DNA from 2 places in the Streptomyces sp. NPDC101490 genome. Region 1 is predicted to be linked to the other one. Evidence: riboswitches for the same ligand, from Rfam matches in the RefSeq annotation. Region 1 holds a riboswitch; the other holds the start of a gene.

Evidence for each region. Region 1 has a riboswitch for S-adenosylmethionine ahead of ACIRQY_RS09450 (aminotransferase class V-fold PLP-dependent enzyme). Riboswitches for the same ligand answer to the same signal wherever they lie in the genome.
Region 2: linked by a shared signal. The riboswitch ahead of thrC (threonine synthase) and the one ahead of ACIRQY_RS09450 (aminotransferase class V-fold PLP-dependent enzyme) in region 1 are both predicted to bind S-adenosylmethionine.

What each region holds. Positions count from the first base shown of each region.
Region 1 covers NZ_JBIWNI010000003.1:400,027-407,453, forward strand. Annotated here, with positions in the region: gene ACIRQY_RS09440 (SLC13 family permease) at 1-433, shown strand, start outside; gene ACIRQY_RS09445 (glycerate kinase) at 430-1,581, shown strand; gene ACIRQY_RS09450 (aminotransferase class V-fold PLP-dependent enzyme) at 1,671-3,104, opposite strand; SAM riboswitch class IV at 3,321-3,437, opposite strand; gene trpD (anthranilate phosphoribosyltransferase) at 3,550-4,614, opposite strand; gene ACIRQY_RS09460 (cytochrome bc complex cytochrome b subunit) at 4,772-6,397, opposite strand; gene ACIRQY_RS09465 (Rieske 2Fe-2S domain-containing protein) at 6,394-7,427, opposite strand, start outside.
Region 2 covers NZ_JBIWNI010000026.1:62,081-69,507, reverse strand. Annotated here, with positions in the region: gene ACIRQY_RS31220 (MoaD/ThiS family protein) at 63-341, opposite strand; gene thrC (threonine synthase) at 356-1,666, opposite strand; SAM riboswitch class I at 1,660-1,806, opposite strand; gene ACIRQY_RS31210 (glucosyl-3-phosphoglycerate synthase) at 1,955-2,896, shown strand; gene ACIRQY_RS31205 (hypothetical protein) at 3,529-5,076, shown strand; gene ACIRQY_RS31200 (trehalose-6-phosphate synthase) at 5,239-6,678, shown strand; gene ACIRQY_RS31195 (hypothetical protein) at 6,789-7,304, shown strand; gene ACIRQY_RS31190 (GNAT family N-acetyltransferase) at 7,301-7,427, shown strand, end outside.

The DNA.
Region 1 (7,427 bases):
GGTGGCCCTGGTCGAGTCCGGCGCGGCCGGCTGGCTGGTCGGCGGACTGCCCGACGGCGTACCGCCGTGGGTGTTCCTCACCGTCGTCGTGGTGGTGAGCACCGCCGCCCATCTGGTGCTCCAGTCCCGTTCGGCCCGCTCCTCGGTCCTGGTGCCGCTGGTGGTGGCCGCATCCGTCGGCGCCGGGGTCAACCCGGTGGCGGCGGCGCTCGCCTCCACCGCCGCGGCCGGTTTCTGCCAGACCCTGCCCGCCTCCGCGAAACCGGTCGCCCTCTTCGCCGACCTCCCGGACGGCGTCCCCACCTTCACCCCGCGCGACCTGCTGCGGCTCTCCGCCGTGCTCGCCCCGCTCAGCGCCGCCCTGGTGCTGTTCTTCGCCCTTGTCGTCTGGCCGCTGCTCGGCGTGCCCGTCCTCCTGGAGTCCCAGCCGTGAGTCTGCACATCACCGTCGCCCCCAGCGGTTTCAAGGAGTCCCTCTCCGCGCCGGAAGCCGCGCGAGCCATCGCCGAGGGACTGCGCCGGGTCCGGCCGGACGCCGTGATCGACCGCATACCCCTGGTCGACGGCGGGGAGGGAACCGCCAGGGCGCTGGCCGCCGCGACCGGCGGCAGCCTGCTGTCCCGGATCGCCACCGGCCCCCTGGGCCGCCCCGTCCCGACCCACTTCGCCCTGCTCGGCCGCTCCTCGGCGGTCGTCGAGATGGCCGCCGTCGCGGGCCTCTCCCTGGTCCCCGCCGACCGGCGCGACCCGGGCGCCACCACCACGTACGGGGTGGGCGAACTGATCCGCTCCGCCCTCGACGCCGGAGTGAGCCGCGTCCTGGTCGGCTGCGGCGACTCCGGCACCTCGGACGGCGGGGCGGGAGCCCTCCAGGCCCTCGGCGCCCGGCTCCTGGACGTCCACGGCGCCGAACTCCCGCTCGGCGGCGCCGCCCTGACGCGGCTGCACCGGATCGACCCGACGGGCCTCGACCCCCGGCTCGCCCGCACCGAACTGCTGGTGGCCTGCAACCCGTACAACGTGCTGTGCGGCGAGCGGGGCGTGGCCCGGGTGTTCGGCCCGCAGAAGGGCGCCGGGCCCGAGCAGGTCGAGGAGCTGTCGACGGCGCTCGACCGCTGGGCCGCGCTCCTGGTCAGGGACCTGGGCGCGCCCGCCGCCATCGGTACGGCCCCGGGGTCGGGGGCCTCGGGCGGGCTCGGCGCGGGACTCGCCGCGCTGGGGGCCCGGCTGCTCCCCCGCTTCGACGTGCTGCTCGACCACGTGGACCTGGACGCCCGGCTGGCCCGCGCCGATCTGGTGATCACCGCGGAGGGCGCGCTGGACGGGCAGACCGTACGGGGCAAGATCCCGGCGGAGGTGGCGCGCCGGGCCAAGGCCCACGGGGTGCCGGTGCTGGTGCTGGCGGGGACGCTCGGCCGGGGCGCCCACGAGGTGCGGGCGGTCGGGGTCGACGCGTACGGCTCGATCCTGCCCGCGCCGATGGCCCTGCCGGAGGCGCTGGACCGGGGCGCCGAGTTCCTGGCGGACGCGGCCGAGCGGGCCCTGCGGATGGTCCTGGTGGGGACCCGGCTGGCGGCCTGAGGCCCCGGCCGGGCCCGGGTGCTTCCGGCCGGGCCGGAGTACGGAGGTAACGACCCGGCCCCGGCCTGGACCGGCCCCGTGCGGGTGGGTCAGCCGCGGTCCGGGACGCAGCGGCCGTCCTCGGTGCGGTACTTCCACTGGGCGCCGTCGCGGACGAGCTGCTTCACCGCGCCGACGAACCGCTCGACGTGCTCGTCCGGCGTACCGGCGCCGAAGCTCACCCGGATGGCGTTGAGGGAGCGCTCGCCGGGCGCGGCCTCGGGGGCGCCGCACTCCCCCGGGTCCTGCGGGTCGCTGCCGAGCAGCGTGCGGACCAGCGGGTGGGCGCAGAACAGGCCGTCGCGGACGCCGATGCCGTACTCGGCGGAAAGCGCGGCAGCGAAGTGGGAGCTGTTCCAGCCCTCGACGACGAAGGAGATGACGCCGACCCGGGGCGCGTCGTCACCGAAGAGCGAGAGCACCCGCACCTCGGGGACCTCGGCGAGACCGGTGCGGACGGTGTCGATCAGGTGCCGCTCGCGGGCGACGAGGGAGTCGAAGCCCGCCTCGGTGAGCGCCTTGCAGGCGGAGGCGATGGAGTAGACGCCGATGACGTTCGGGGAGCCGGCCTCGTGCCGGGCGGCGGTGGTGTGCCACTCGACGTCCACGCCGCCGTCGGCGCGGCGGGCCACCTTGCGGGAGGCGCCGCCGCCCGCGAGGTAGGGCTCGGCGGTCTGGAGCCAGTCGGCGCGTCCGGCGAGGACGCCGGAGCCGAAGGGCGCGTACAGCTTGTGTCCGGAGAAGGCGATCCAGTCCACGTCGAGGTCGCGGACGGAGACCGGGTGGTGGGGCGCGAGCTGGGCGGCGTCGAGGACGATCCGGGCACCGTGCGCGTGGGCGGCGGCGGCCAGTTCCCGCACCGGCCACAGCTCGCCGGTGACGTTGGAGGCGCCGGTGACGCAGACCAGAGCGGGGCCGTGGGGGTCGCGGTCGGCGAGCGCGCGCTCCAGGGTCTCGACGGCCTGGGCGGGGGTGCGGGGGGCGCTCAGGTAGGTGACGTGGGCGTCGCTCCAGGGCAGCAGCGAGGCGTGGTGCTCGGTCTCGAAGACGAAGACCTGGCAGTCCGCGGGGAGCACGGCGGCGAGCAGGTTCAGCGAGTCGGTGGTGGAGCGGGTGAAGACGACCTGGTCGTCGGCGCGGCAGTCGAGGAACTCGGCGACGGTGACGCGGCTGTTCTCGAAGAGGTCGGTGGAGAGCTGGGAGAGGTAGCCCGCGCCCCGGTGGACGCTGCCGTAGTAGGGGGCGTAGGCGGCGACGTCGTCCCAGACCCGCTGGAGGGCGGGGGCGCTGGCCGCGTAGTCGAGGGCCGCGTAGGTCACCTCGCCGCCGGTGACGAGCGGGACGGTGACGTCCCGGCCGAGGACCGGCAGCGGGGCGGCGCAGCAGGGGTCGGCGGACTCGGCGGCCGTCGCGGCGACGGCCGTAGCGGCGGACTCGGCGGCGAAGGTCTCGACGGTGGCGACGGCGTCAGGGCGTGCGGACATGGCGGTATCTCCCGGCGGGCGGTGCTGAATGGCTTCGGTGGTCCCGTACGCGGCCACGACGGCGGCGGGGTACGGGTGTACGCCTCGGACGGCAGGGTGCGCGTGGGTACGCGGAAGTGACCCGGTCCGGGGTGAAGTGGGGGCGGAGTCGCCCTATCGCATTCGCTTGCTCACGGAAAACGCTCCTCGAGAGACCAGGACCCCTGGTGTTCGAGGGGTCCGCGCTTGCCGTAGACCTCGCTGCCTACGGCCTGGTCATCACCCGGGGCACCCCGCCACGGACGGAGGGTTGCCGGACAGCAAGCCGGGGCCAAAACGCTGTCACTCGTGACCTGAGAAGCATCCTGCCACATGATCGACGAAGCGCAAGACCCCGGTCCGCATGGTGGACCGGGGCCGTACGACGGGAGGGGCCGGGAGGGACAGAAGGGGCGGGAGGCCGCTCCTACGCGTTGCTGACGGTGATCCAGCGTTCCAGGGCCCGGCGGGCGGCGCCGGAGTCGATGGCCTCGGCGGCCCTCGCCATCCCCGCCGTGATCTGCTCCGCCAGGGTGCCGCCGCCCGGCTCCAGGGCGGTCAGCGCCGCCGCCGAGTTGAGCAGCACGGCGTCCCGCACCGGTCCCGTCTCCCCCGCGAGCAGCCTGCGGGCCACGTCCGCGTTGTACGAGGCGTCGGCGCCGCGCAGTGCCTCCACGGGGACCAGGTCGATGCCGACGTCCCGGGGGTCGAAGGACTCCTCGCGGACCGAGCCGTCCCGGACCACCCAGACCCGCGAGGTGGCGGTGGTGGTCAGTTCGTCGAGTCCGTCGTCGCCGCGGAAGACCAGCGCGGAGGAGCCGCGCTCGGCGAGCACCCCGGCGATGATCGGGGCCATCCGGGCGTCGGCCACGCCGGTGGCCTGGGCCCCGACGCGGGCCGGGTTGGTGAGCGGGCCGAGGAAGTTGAAGACGGTCCGTACGCCGAGCTGGCCCCGGGCGGTGGCGACGTGCCGCAGCGAGGGGTGGAACTTCACCGCGAAGCAGAAGGTGATGCCCGCCTCCTCGGCGACCTCGCTCACCCGGCGCGGGGTCAGCTCCAGGTTGACGCCGAGCTTCTCCAGGACGTCGGAGGCGCCGGAGGCGGAGGAGGCCGCCCGGTTGCCGTGCTTGACGACCTTGGCGCCGGTGCCCGCGACCACGATCGCCGACATGGTGGAGATGTTGACGGTCTTCGCGCCGTCGCCGCCGGTGCCGACGATGTCCACGGTGCGGCCGGGCACCTCGATGGTGTTGGCGTGCGCGTACATCGTGCGGACGAGGCCGGTGATCTCCTCGACGGTCTCGCCCTTGGCGCGCAGCGCGACCGCGAAGCCCGCGATCTGCACGTCGGTGGCCTCGCCGCTCATGATGCGGTCCATGGCCCAGGCGGAGTCCTCGGTGCTGAGGTCGCCGCCGTCGAGCAGGGTGTTCAGCACGGCCGGCCAGGAGCGGCCCGCCGACGTAGGTCCTCCAGCGGGGGTCGCAGCGCTCATGGCAGCTCCTGGTCAGTACGTCGCGGATACGGGTGCGGGACACCCGTGCGGGATACGGAGTCACCCTATCGAGCCCGGGGGACGGCGAAGAGCCCCGTCCATCGAATGGACGGGGCTCTCACCGTGGCGACCTTCACATGGTCAGGTGTTCAGGTGATCAGTGGTGGCCGTGGCCGCTCTGGATCTCCTTGTACTCCTCGGCCGTGGGCTTGGCGATCTGGCTGTCGTCGCCGTAGTAGCCCTTGCTGAGCTTGACCCGGAGCTTCTCCAGACCGCTGACCTTGCGCGCGACGCCGTTCTCGTCGACGGCCGGCGGCAGCTCGGCGGCCTCGTACTGCTCGTGCGCCGTGAGGCGGTACAGCTCGCCCTGGCTGAGCGGCTCGTGGACCTCGACGAACTCACCGTGCGGCAGGCGCTTGATGATGCCGGACTCGCGGCCGTGCAGCACCTTGTCCTTGTCCCGGCGCTGGAGGCCGAGGCAGATCCGCTTGGTGACGATGAACGCAATAACCGGACCGGCGAAGAAGAAGATCCGCACGAACCAGGTGATGGCGTTGATCGACAGGTGGAAGTGGGTCGCCCAGATGTCGTTTCCACCACCCACGAGCATGATCATGTACGCGGTGATCCAGGCGACACCGAAGGCGGTGCGCGTCGGAGCGTTGCGCGGGCGCTGCGCGATGTGGTGCTCGCGCTTGTCGCCCGTGATCCAGGACTCGATGAACGGGTAGACCGCGATGGCCGCGAGGACCGCCGGGAAGATCGCCAGCGGGATCATCACACCGAGGACCAGCGTGTGGCCCCAGAGGTTGATCTCCCAGCCCGGCATGACACGGATCAGACCCTCGGCGAAGCCCATGTACCAGTCGGGCTGCGCTCCGGTGCCGACCTGGTCGGGCCGGTACGGGCCGATGGCCCAGATCGGGTTGATCGAGGCGACGGCCGCGATGACCGAGATGACACCGAAGACCAGGAAGAAGAAGCCTCCGGCCTTGGCCATGTAGACCGGCAGCAGCGGCATGCCCACGACGTTGTTGTTCGTACGGCCGGGGCCGGCGAACTGCGTGTGCTTGTGGAAGAACACCAGGATGAGGTGGGCCACCATCAGGCCGAGCATGATGCCGGGCAGCAGCAGGACGTGGGCCGAGTAGAACCGGGCCACGAAGTCGCCGCCGGGGAACTCGCCGCCGAACAGGAACATCGACAGGTACGTGCCGACGATCGGCACGGACAGGATCGCGCCCTGCATGAAGCGGACACCGGTGCCGGAGAGCAGGTCGTCCGGGAGCGAGTAACCGGTGAAACCGGTGAACATGCCCAGGAAGAACAGCAGGAAGCCGAACAGCCAGTTGATCTCACGCGGCTTGCGGAACGAGCCCGTGAAGAAGACGCGCATCATGTGCACGAACATGCCGGCGAGGAAGATCAGCGCCGCCCAGTGGTGGATCTGCCGGATCAGCAGACCACCGCGCACCTCGAACGAGATGTGCATGGTCGAGTTGAACGCCTCGGACATCAGCTGTCCCTGGAGCGGGACGTACGGTCCGACGTACTCCACCTCGTTCATCGACGGGTGGAAGAACATCGTCAGATAGACGCCCGTCAGGATGATGATGAGGAAGCTGTAGAGGCAGATCTCGCCCAGCATGAAGGACCAGTGGTCCGGGAAGATCTTCCGCATGTTGGCCTTGGCCAGCGTGTAGATCCCCAGGCGGCCGTCGGCCCAGTCGGCGACCCGCTCACCGGCGGGCGCCTTCTTCGTCGTATCGGTCACGGTGCTCATCCGCGCTCCCAGAAGGCAGGACCGACGGGCTCGTCGAAGTCGCCGAGCGCCTCGAGGAAGCCCTTGTCGTTCACGCCGATCCGCAGCTGCGGAAGGGCGTGCCCGGCCGGGCCGAAGATGACGCGGGCGCCGTCGGAGAGGTCGAAGGTGGACTGGTGGCACGGGCAGAGGACGTGGTGCGTCTGCTGCTCGTACAGGGAGATCGGGCAGCCCACGTGGGTGCAGATCTTCGAGAAGGCGACGATGCCCTCGTGCGACCACTCGAGCTCGCGCTTGTCCTTGATGTCCTGCGGTTCGATCCGCACGATCATCACGGCGGCCTTGGTGATCTCGGTGAGGAAGTCCTCGTCGTGCTCCGACAGGCCTTCCGGCATCACGAAGGTCAGCGAGCCGACCGTGACGTCCTCGGGACGCAGCGGCTCGTGGGTGTTCATGTTGATGAGCTGAAGCCCCTTGGCCCAACGGGTGGTCCGGAGCTTCTTCTCGGGGAGCGGGCCCATGTCACGCAGCAGCACGATGCCGGAGAGCGGTACGAGCGACAGCGCGCCGAACATCGTGTTGCGGATGAGCTTGCGGCGGCCCATGCCGGACTCGGCGGCACCGGCCGCGAAGTCCGCCATGACCTTCGCCTTGGTCTCGGCGTCGGCCTGGATCGGGTGCCGCTCGTCCGCGATCTCCACATCGGACATCAGGGTGCGGGCCCAGTGGACCGCGCCCGCTCCGATGAAGAAGAGGGCGAGGCCGAGGGTCCAGCCGAGCGCGAAGTTGAGCGCGGACACCCGGCCGAAGGGCCAGATGTACACGATCTTGTCGACCGGGAAGATCACGTACGAGGCGATGAAGCCGACGGTGGCCAGCATCGACAGCGTGAACATGAAGGCGACCGCGCGCTCGGACCGGCGGGCGGCCCGCTCGTCGATGTCCTGGATGCGGGGCTTGTGGGGCGGGAGCCCCGGGTCGGCGAACGGGTCGTCGGCGACCTTCACCGCGCCGTGCGCGGTGTCCTGCACTGCCGGCAGGGTCTCTTCTG
Region 2 (7,427 bases), on a different contig from region 1:
ACCATATAGAATTGCCCCTTCCGCTTATTGTCGCGGAAGGGGCAATTCGAGAGGGATGGGGATCAGCAGCCGCCCGCGACCGCCGGGATGATCGAGACGCCCGCGCCCGCCGGGGTGGCGGTCTCCAGGCCCTGCTCGAAGCGCACGTCGTCGTCGTTCACGTAGACGTTGACGAAGCGGCGCAGCTTGCCCTGGTCGTCCAGGACGCGGGCGGCGATGCCCGTGTGGTTCTTCTCCAGGTCCGCGATGACCTCGGCGAGAGTCCCGCCCTCGGCCTGGACCTCGGAGAGCCCGCCCGTGTAGGTGCGGAGGATGGTGGGGATGCGGACGTTCACAGCCATGTCTTCGTAGCCTTTCAGAGGGCCAGGCCGGCGTCGCGGAACGCGTCCAGGCTCGGGCGGATGGTGGTGGTGGCCTGGGAGGTGTCGGCCACCGCGTCCAGGGTCTTGAGCCCGTCACCGGTGTTGAGGACGACCGTGGTGAGGTTCGGGTCGATGAGCCCGTTCTCGACGAGCTTGCGCGTGACGCCGACGGTCACCCCGCCCGCGGTCTCGGCGAAGACGCCCTCGGTGCGGGCGAGGAGCCTGATCGCGTCCACCACCTGCTCGTCGTTCACGTCCTCCACGGCGCCGCCGGTGCGGCGGGCGATGTCGAGGACGTAGGGGCCGTCGGCCGGGTTGCCGATGGCGAGCGACTTGGCGATCGTGTTCGGCTTCTGCGGGCGGACCACGTCGTGACCGGCCTTGAAGGCGGCGGAGACCGGGGAGCAGCCCTCGGCCTGGGCGCCGAAGATCTTGTACGGCCTGTCCTCGACGAGGCCCAGCTTGATCAGCTCCTGGAGACCCTTGTCGATCTTCGTGAGCTGGGAGCCGGAGGCGATGGGGATGACGAGCTGGTCGGGGATGACCCAGCCGAGCTGCTCGCAGATCTCGTACGCCAGCGTCTTGGAGCCCTCGCCGTAGTACGGGCGGAGGTTGACGTTGACGAAGCCCCAGCCCTCGCCGAGCGGGTCGCCGATGAGCTCCGAGCAGAAGCGGTTGACGTCGTCGTAGTTGCCCTCGATGGCGACGAGTTCACCGCCGTACACGGCGGCCATGACGACCTTGCCCTGCTCCAGGTCGTGCGGGATGAACACGCAGGAGCGGAAGCCCGCGCGGGCGGCGGCGGCGCCGACGGCCCCGGCCAGGTTGCCCGTGGAGGAGCAGGAGAGGGTGGTGAAGCCGAAGGCGCGGGCCGCTTCGATGGCCTGGGCGACGACCCGGTCCTTGAAGGAGTGGGTCGGGTTGCCCGAGTCGTCCTTGACGAAGAGCTTGCCGGGGGCGACGCCGATCTCGCGGGCGAGGTTGTCGGCCTGGACGAGCTTGGTCCAGCCGGGGTTCAGGTTGGGCTTCTCGGCGACGTCGGCGGGGACGGGCAGCAGGGGGGCGTAGCGCCAGATGTTGGCGGGGCCGGACTCGATCTGCTTGCGCAGCGCCTCGGGGTCACCGAGAGGCAGGTCGTACGCCACTTCGAGCGGTCCGAAACACAGCTCGCAGGCGAAGATCGGGCCGAGTGCGAAGACTTCACCGCATTCCCGACAGGAGAGCCCTGAAGCGGGACCGAGATCGACGGTGGTCGCGGGGGTGACGGTCTGTACAGCCATGGAGGCGAGGCCCTTTCTCCTCATCTTTCCCATGACGAATTTTTCGCCATGAGACGGATTTGGCACCTTCCCGAGCCGGGGACCTCGATGGAGGACGAGATGAACCGACTGGAGGGTTGCCGGGGCTTCAACGGGCCGTTTCCCTCTGCCCCTCTGGATGAGCGGTATTCGATTGTGAAGCGCGCTGGACTTCGTTCCTGCGCTCCGACGCGGGCGGCACCCCGACGTGCATCGGGCATCCGCGTTGTTCAAGACTGTAACCGAAGGCCCGGACGCTTGGACCGGCCGTCCGTACCGCGAGATGGAGATCACGTGCTGGAAGAGGTGGAGCGCTGGCTGGACCGGCGGTCCTGGTCCCTGGCGGACCGGCCGCTGGATCAGGTCCTCGCCGCCAAGCGCTCGACACGGGTCAGCGTGGTGCTGCCCGCGCTGAACGAGGAGGCGACGGTCGGGGAGATCGTCTCCGTGATCCGGCGCGAGCTGATGTCGGAGGCGGTACCGCTGGTGGACGAGCTGGTGGTGATCGACTCGGGTTCCACCGACCGCACGGCGGAGGTGGCGGCGGCGGCCGGGGCGCGGGTCGTCGCGCGGGACGCGGTGCTGCCCCGGATACCGGCCGTGCCGGGCAAGGGCGAGGTCCTGTGGCGGTCACTGATGGTGACGAGCGGGGACGTGGTCTGCTTCGTGGACGCGGACCTGCGGGACTTCTCGGCGGACTTCGTGACGGGGATCGTGGGCCCGCTGCTCACCGATCCCGAGGTGTCCTTCGTGAAGGCGATGTACGACCGCCCGCTGGGCGACGCCCCCGGGCAGGGCGGCCGGGTGACGGAGCTGGTGGCCCGGCCGCTGCTGAACCTGCACTGGCCCGCGCTCGCCGGATTCGTCCAGCCGCTGGGCGGGGAGTACGCGGCCCGGCGCTCGCTCCTCGAACGGCTGCCCTTCCCGGTCGGTTACGGAGTGGAGCTGGGGCTGCTCGTGGACGCCCTGCACACGGTGGGTCTGGACGCGCTCGCGCAGGTGGACGTGGGGGTGCGCAAGCACCGGCACCAGGACGGGCAGGCACTGGGCCGGATGGCGGCGGCGATCTACCGGACGGCGCAGCTGCGGCTCTCGCGGGGGCATCTGGTGCGGCCCCGGCTGACGCAGTTCGAGCGGGGAGCGGCGGGCTTCGAGCCCCGTACGTACGCGGTGGACACGGAGGAGCGACCGCCGATGGTGGAAATCACGGAGTACGCGAGCCGTCGCGTGGCGTAACGCCCCATGATGATGTGTTTTGCATACATTGCGCTTTCATGCGCTTCAGACACCACCACCTGGGCAGGGTGCTCGCGGTCATCGGGCTGACGGCGGGCTCGCTCGCCTCCACGGCGGCGGGACGGGCCGCCGCCGATGTGGTCGAGCCCTTCGGCGAGCGGTACGGGGCCTCGCTGTACGGCGACTTCACGACGCTCGGCAACACGGTCATGGGCTGCCCGGCCGCGTCCGGGGGAGCGGCGGCCCCCGGCGGCCCGGGGGGCCCTGGCGGCCCTGGCGCCTCGGGGGCCTCCGGGGCCACAGGGACCTCCGGGGCCACGGGGGCCTCCGGCGTCTTGGTCCCTTCTGGGGCCTCGGGTGCTTCTGGCGTCTTGGTCCCTTCTGGGGCCTCGGGTGCTTCTGGCGGCCCGGAAGCCTCGCCAGCCACTCGTAACGCTTCTCCCTCAGCGGGCCCTATCCGCCCCACGAGTCTCACTAATCCCACAGCCACCACAGCCCTCTCTGCCTCCTCTGCCTCCTCTGCCCCCTCTGCTGGTTCTGGTCCCATCAAGCCCATCGGCCCCGACGACCCCGCGACCCGCTGTGCGGCCGCCGCGCGCGGGCAGGGCCCCGACGGCGGCAACGCCTTCGTGATGCGGCGGACCGACGCGGCGGGAGTCTCGCCCGGCTTCGGCTCCAGCTCCGGCCACGTGCGGATCCCGGCGGGCGCGGAGGTCGCGTACGCCCGGCTCTTCTGGGGCGGGAACGACGGCACGCACCGGGGTCCCGGCGGGGCCGACCTGAGGCGCTGCGACCTCGCGGGCGCGGACGTCGACCCCTCGCCCGGGGACCCGGCGACGACCGCCCCGGTGCTCCGGATCGGCTCGGGCCCGACGGTCCCGGTCCGGGTCGACAGCATGGTCACGGACCCGGCGGACAGCGCGGGGGCGCACTTCTACACCGGCGAGTCGGACGTGACCGCCGCCTTCGCGGGCGTCTCCGGGACGGACGCGCGCGTGACGGTCGGGAACGTCTGGGCGGCGGGCGGCAAGGGCTGCGCGGCGGGCTGGTCCCTGACCGTGGTCCACCGCTTCCCCGGCCCGGTCGCGGAACCCGCCCCCGTACGGCGGACGGTCTCCGTGTACGGCGGGCACGTCGTCCAGCGGCCCGACTCCCCCGCCACCACGGTCACCGTGGACGGCTTCCGGCGGGGGGCGGGACCGGTGCGGGCGGGCGTGGTCGCCTTCGGCGGCGACCGGAACGCCCCCGGGGACGTCTTCCGCGTCGACGGCCGGACCGTCACCGAGGGCCGTACCGGGGACACCGACAACTTCTTCGTCGGCGGGAGCGACGGCGCCCTCGACCCCCGCCCGGCCGACAGCCTCGGGGTCGACGCCAAGGAGTTCGTCCTGCCCGACGGGGCCGTCCCGCAGGGCGCGACCTCCGCCGAGCTGTCCTTCGCCACCCGGGGCGACACCTTCGTACCGGCCGGGCTGGCGTTCTCCGTACCGGTGCCGGACCTGGAGATCACCAGGACGGCGAGCCCGCGCGAGGTCCGGCCCGGGGACGTCCTCACCTACACGGTCACCGCGCGGAACACCGGCCCCGCCGACCTCCCGGCCGTCCGGTTCTCCGACGACCTGACCGGCGTCCTCGACGACGCCGACCACCGCCGGGACGCCCGTACGGACCTGGGCACGGTGACGTACACGAAGCACGGCACCGCCTTCTCCGGCGCCCTCCCCGCCGGAAGGACCGCGACCGTCACCTACTCGGTGCGGATCAAGGACCGGCCGGAGGGGGACGGGCGGCTGCGCTCCGGCGTCACGTCGGAGACACCCCGCTCGAACTGCGGACCGGGCAGCGTGGACCCGGCGTGCGCGACGGCCCCGGCGCTGACCCGCCCGGCCCCGCCACGGGCGGCCCCCACCCAGGCGGCCCCGCCACGGACGCTCCCCACCCGGACGGCCCAGGCCCGGCCGGCCGCCGGGGACGGCAAGAACGCCACCCCGGCGCCCCCGGCGGCGGCCGGACCCGCCTCCCCGGCGCCCCCGGCCCCGGGTCCGCGCGGGAACACGGGCTCGATGGCCGCGACCGGCGGGCACGGCGAGCGGCTCTGGCTGCTCGGCGCCCTCGGCCTGGCCCTCGCGGCGACGGGCCTGGTGGCGAAGGCGGCCCTGCGCGGCCGACGCGACACCTGAGGAGGCCGGGGCCCACGTGACGAAGGGGGAAACCCCAGGGGGGAAGCCGAGGGGCGGGGAAGCCGGGTCCGGCCGTCCCGCCCCCGAGGACCCTCCGTGGCCGGATCACCCCGTCTCGTATCCGTACGTTTGAGCGTTTACGGGACGGGCTAGGTTCGCCCCATGGCTACTGTGCTTGTGGCATCCAACCGGGGCCCCGTCTCGTACGCGCTCGGCGAGGACGGCGGACTCGACGCCCGCAGGGGCGGCGGCGGCCTGGTCTCCGGTCTGAGCGCCGTGTCCGCCCAGGACAGTCTGTGGGTGTGCGCGGCCCTCGGCGAGGGCGACCGGGAGGCCGTCCGGCGGGGGATCGGGGAGCCGGGCGTACGGATGCTGGACATCGATCCGTCCGTCTACACCGACGCGTACAACGGCATCGCGAACTCGGTGCTGTGGTTCGTCCACCACCATCTGTACGACATCCCGCGCGAGCCCGTCTTCGACGCCGGGTTCCGCCGCCGCTGGGACGCCTACCGCGCCTACAACCGCGCCTTCGCGGAAGCCCTGGCGGCCGGTGCCGACGAGGGTGCGGCCGTCCTCGTCCAGGACTACCACCTGGCGCTCGTCCCGGGACTGCTCCGGGAACTCCGCCCCGACCTGCGGATCTCCCACTTCACCCACACGCCGTGGGCCGACCCCTCGTACTTCCGGATGCTGCCCGCCGACATCCGCGCCGAGCTGCTGTGGGGGATGCTCGGCGCCGACGAACTCGGCTTCCACACCTGGGCCTGGGCGCACAGCTTCCTGGGGTGCGCCTCCATGGACGACGAGACCGGGACGGCCGACGCCTTCATCCCGAGCGGCGACCCCCGCCGCTGGGTGCTCCACCGCAGGACCGGCGGCCCGAAGCGGACCACCTGGATCAGGACGTACCCGCTGGGCGTGGACGGCGAGGACCTGCTGGCCCTCGCCCACCGGCCCGAGGTCGACGAACGGCTGGCCGCCCTGCGGGCCGAGGTCGGCGACCGCAGGACCATCGTCCGGGTCGACCGCACGGAGCTGTCCAAGAACATCCTGCGCGGGCTGCTCGCCTACCGGGAACTGCTCACCGTCCACCCCGAGTGGCGCGGCCGGGTCGTCCACCTGGCGTCCGCGTACCCGTCACGGCAGGACCTGGAGGTCTACCGCGCCTACACCGCCTCGGTCACCGAACTGGCGGAGGAGATCGACGCGGAGTTCGGCACGGCGGACTGGCGGCCGGTCCTGGTCTCCGTCGAGGACGACTTCACCCGCTCCCTGGCCGCGTACCGCCTGGCGGACGTGGCCCTGGTGAACCCGGTCCGCGACGGCATGAACCTGGTGGCCAAGGAGATACCGCTCGTCTCGGAGGAGGGCTGCGCCCTGGTCCTGTCGACGGGCGCGGGCGCCTACCAGGAACTACGGGACCACGCCCTGACGGTGAACCCCTACGACGTCACGGAGACCGCCGAAGCCCTCCACCGGGCCCTGACGATGCCCCCCGAGGAACGCGCCACCCACACGAAACACCTCAGAGCGGCAGCCACGGCCCTCCCCCCACAACAGTGGTTCCTCTCCCAACTGACGTCCCTCACCGAACGCTAGGACGTACCAGGCGTCGCCAGGCCTGCCCTCCGGGCAGACGACGCTACTTTTGAAACACGCCCTAGACGAGCTGTTCCACCATTCCTGCTGGTAGCCGGGGGAGAGACGCGATGCGTGTGGGAGTCACCGGGCATCGGGGGCTGAGCGCCTCCGTGGAGGGGCGGGTCCGTGAGCTTCTGGAGGCCGCCGTGGGGGCGTACGGGCCTGACGGGCTGGTCGGCGTCTCCTGTATCGCGGACGGTCCTGACGCGTGGTTCGCCGAGTACGTGCTCGCGCACGGCGGACGGCTGGAGGTCGTCGTCCCGGCCGACGCGTACCGGGAGAGCCTGCCCGAGGAGCACTGGCCGGTGTACGACCGGCTGCTGGGCCGGGCGGCGGAGGTGCACCGGACCGGCATGACCGACTCCGACCCGGCCGCGCACATGGCGGGCAGCGAGGTCCTCGTCGGCCTGGCGGACGAACTGCTGGCCGTGTGGGACGGAATGCCCGCCTGGGGCTTCGGCGGCACCGCCGACGTGGTGGCGTACGCGGAGCGCACCGGGGTCCGGGTGCGGGTCCTGTGGCCGGAGGGAGCGAGCCGCCGGTCCGACACACACCTCTCCACACCCCCGGAAGGACCCGCATGACCCCCCGACTCCGCCGCTACGACGGCTCGTTCGAAGGCGTGAGGCAGGTCGTCGGTCCGCTGGTCTCGGTGTACGCGCGGGTGCGTGAGCCGCTGCTGCATCTGCCGAACTACGCGGTGGCGA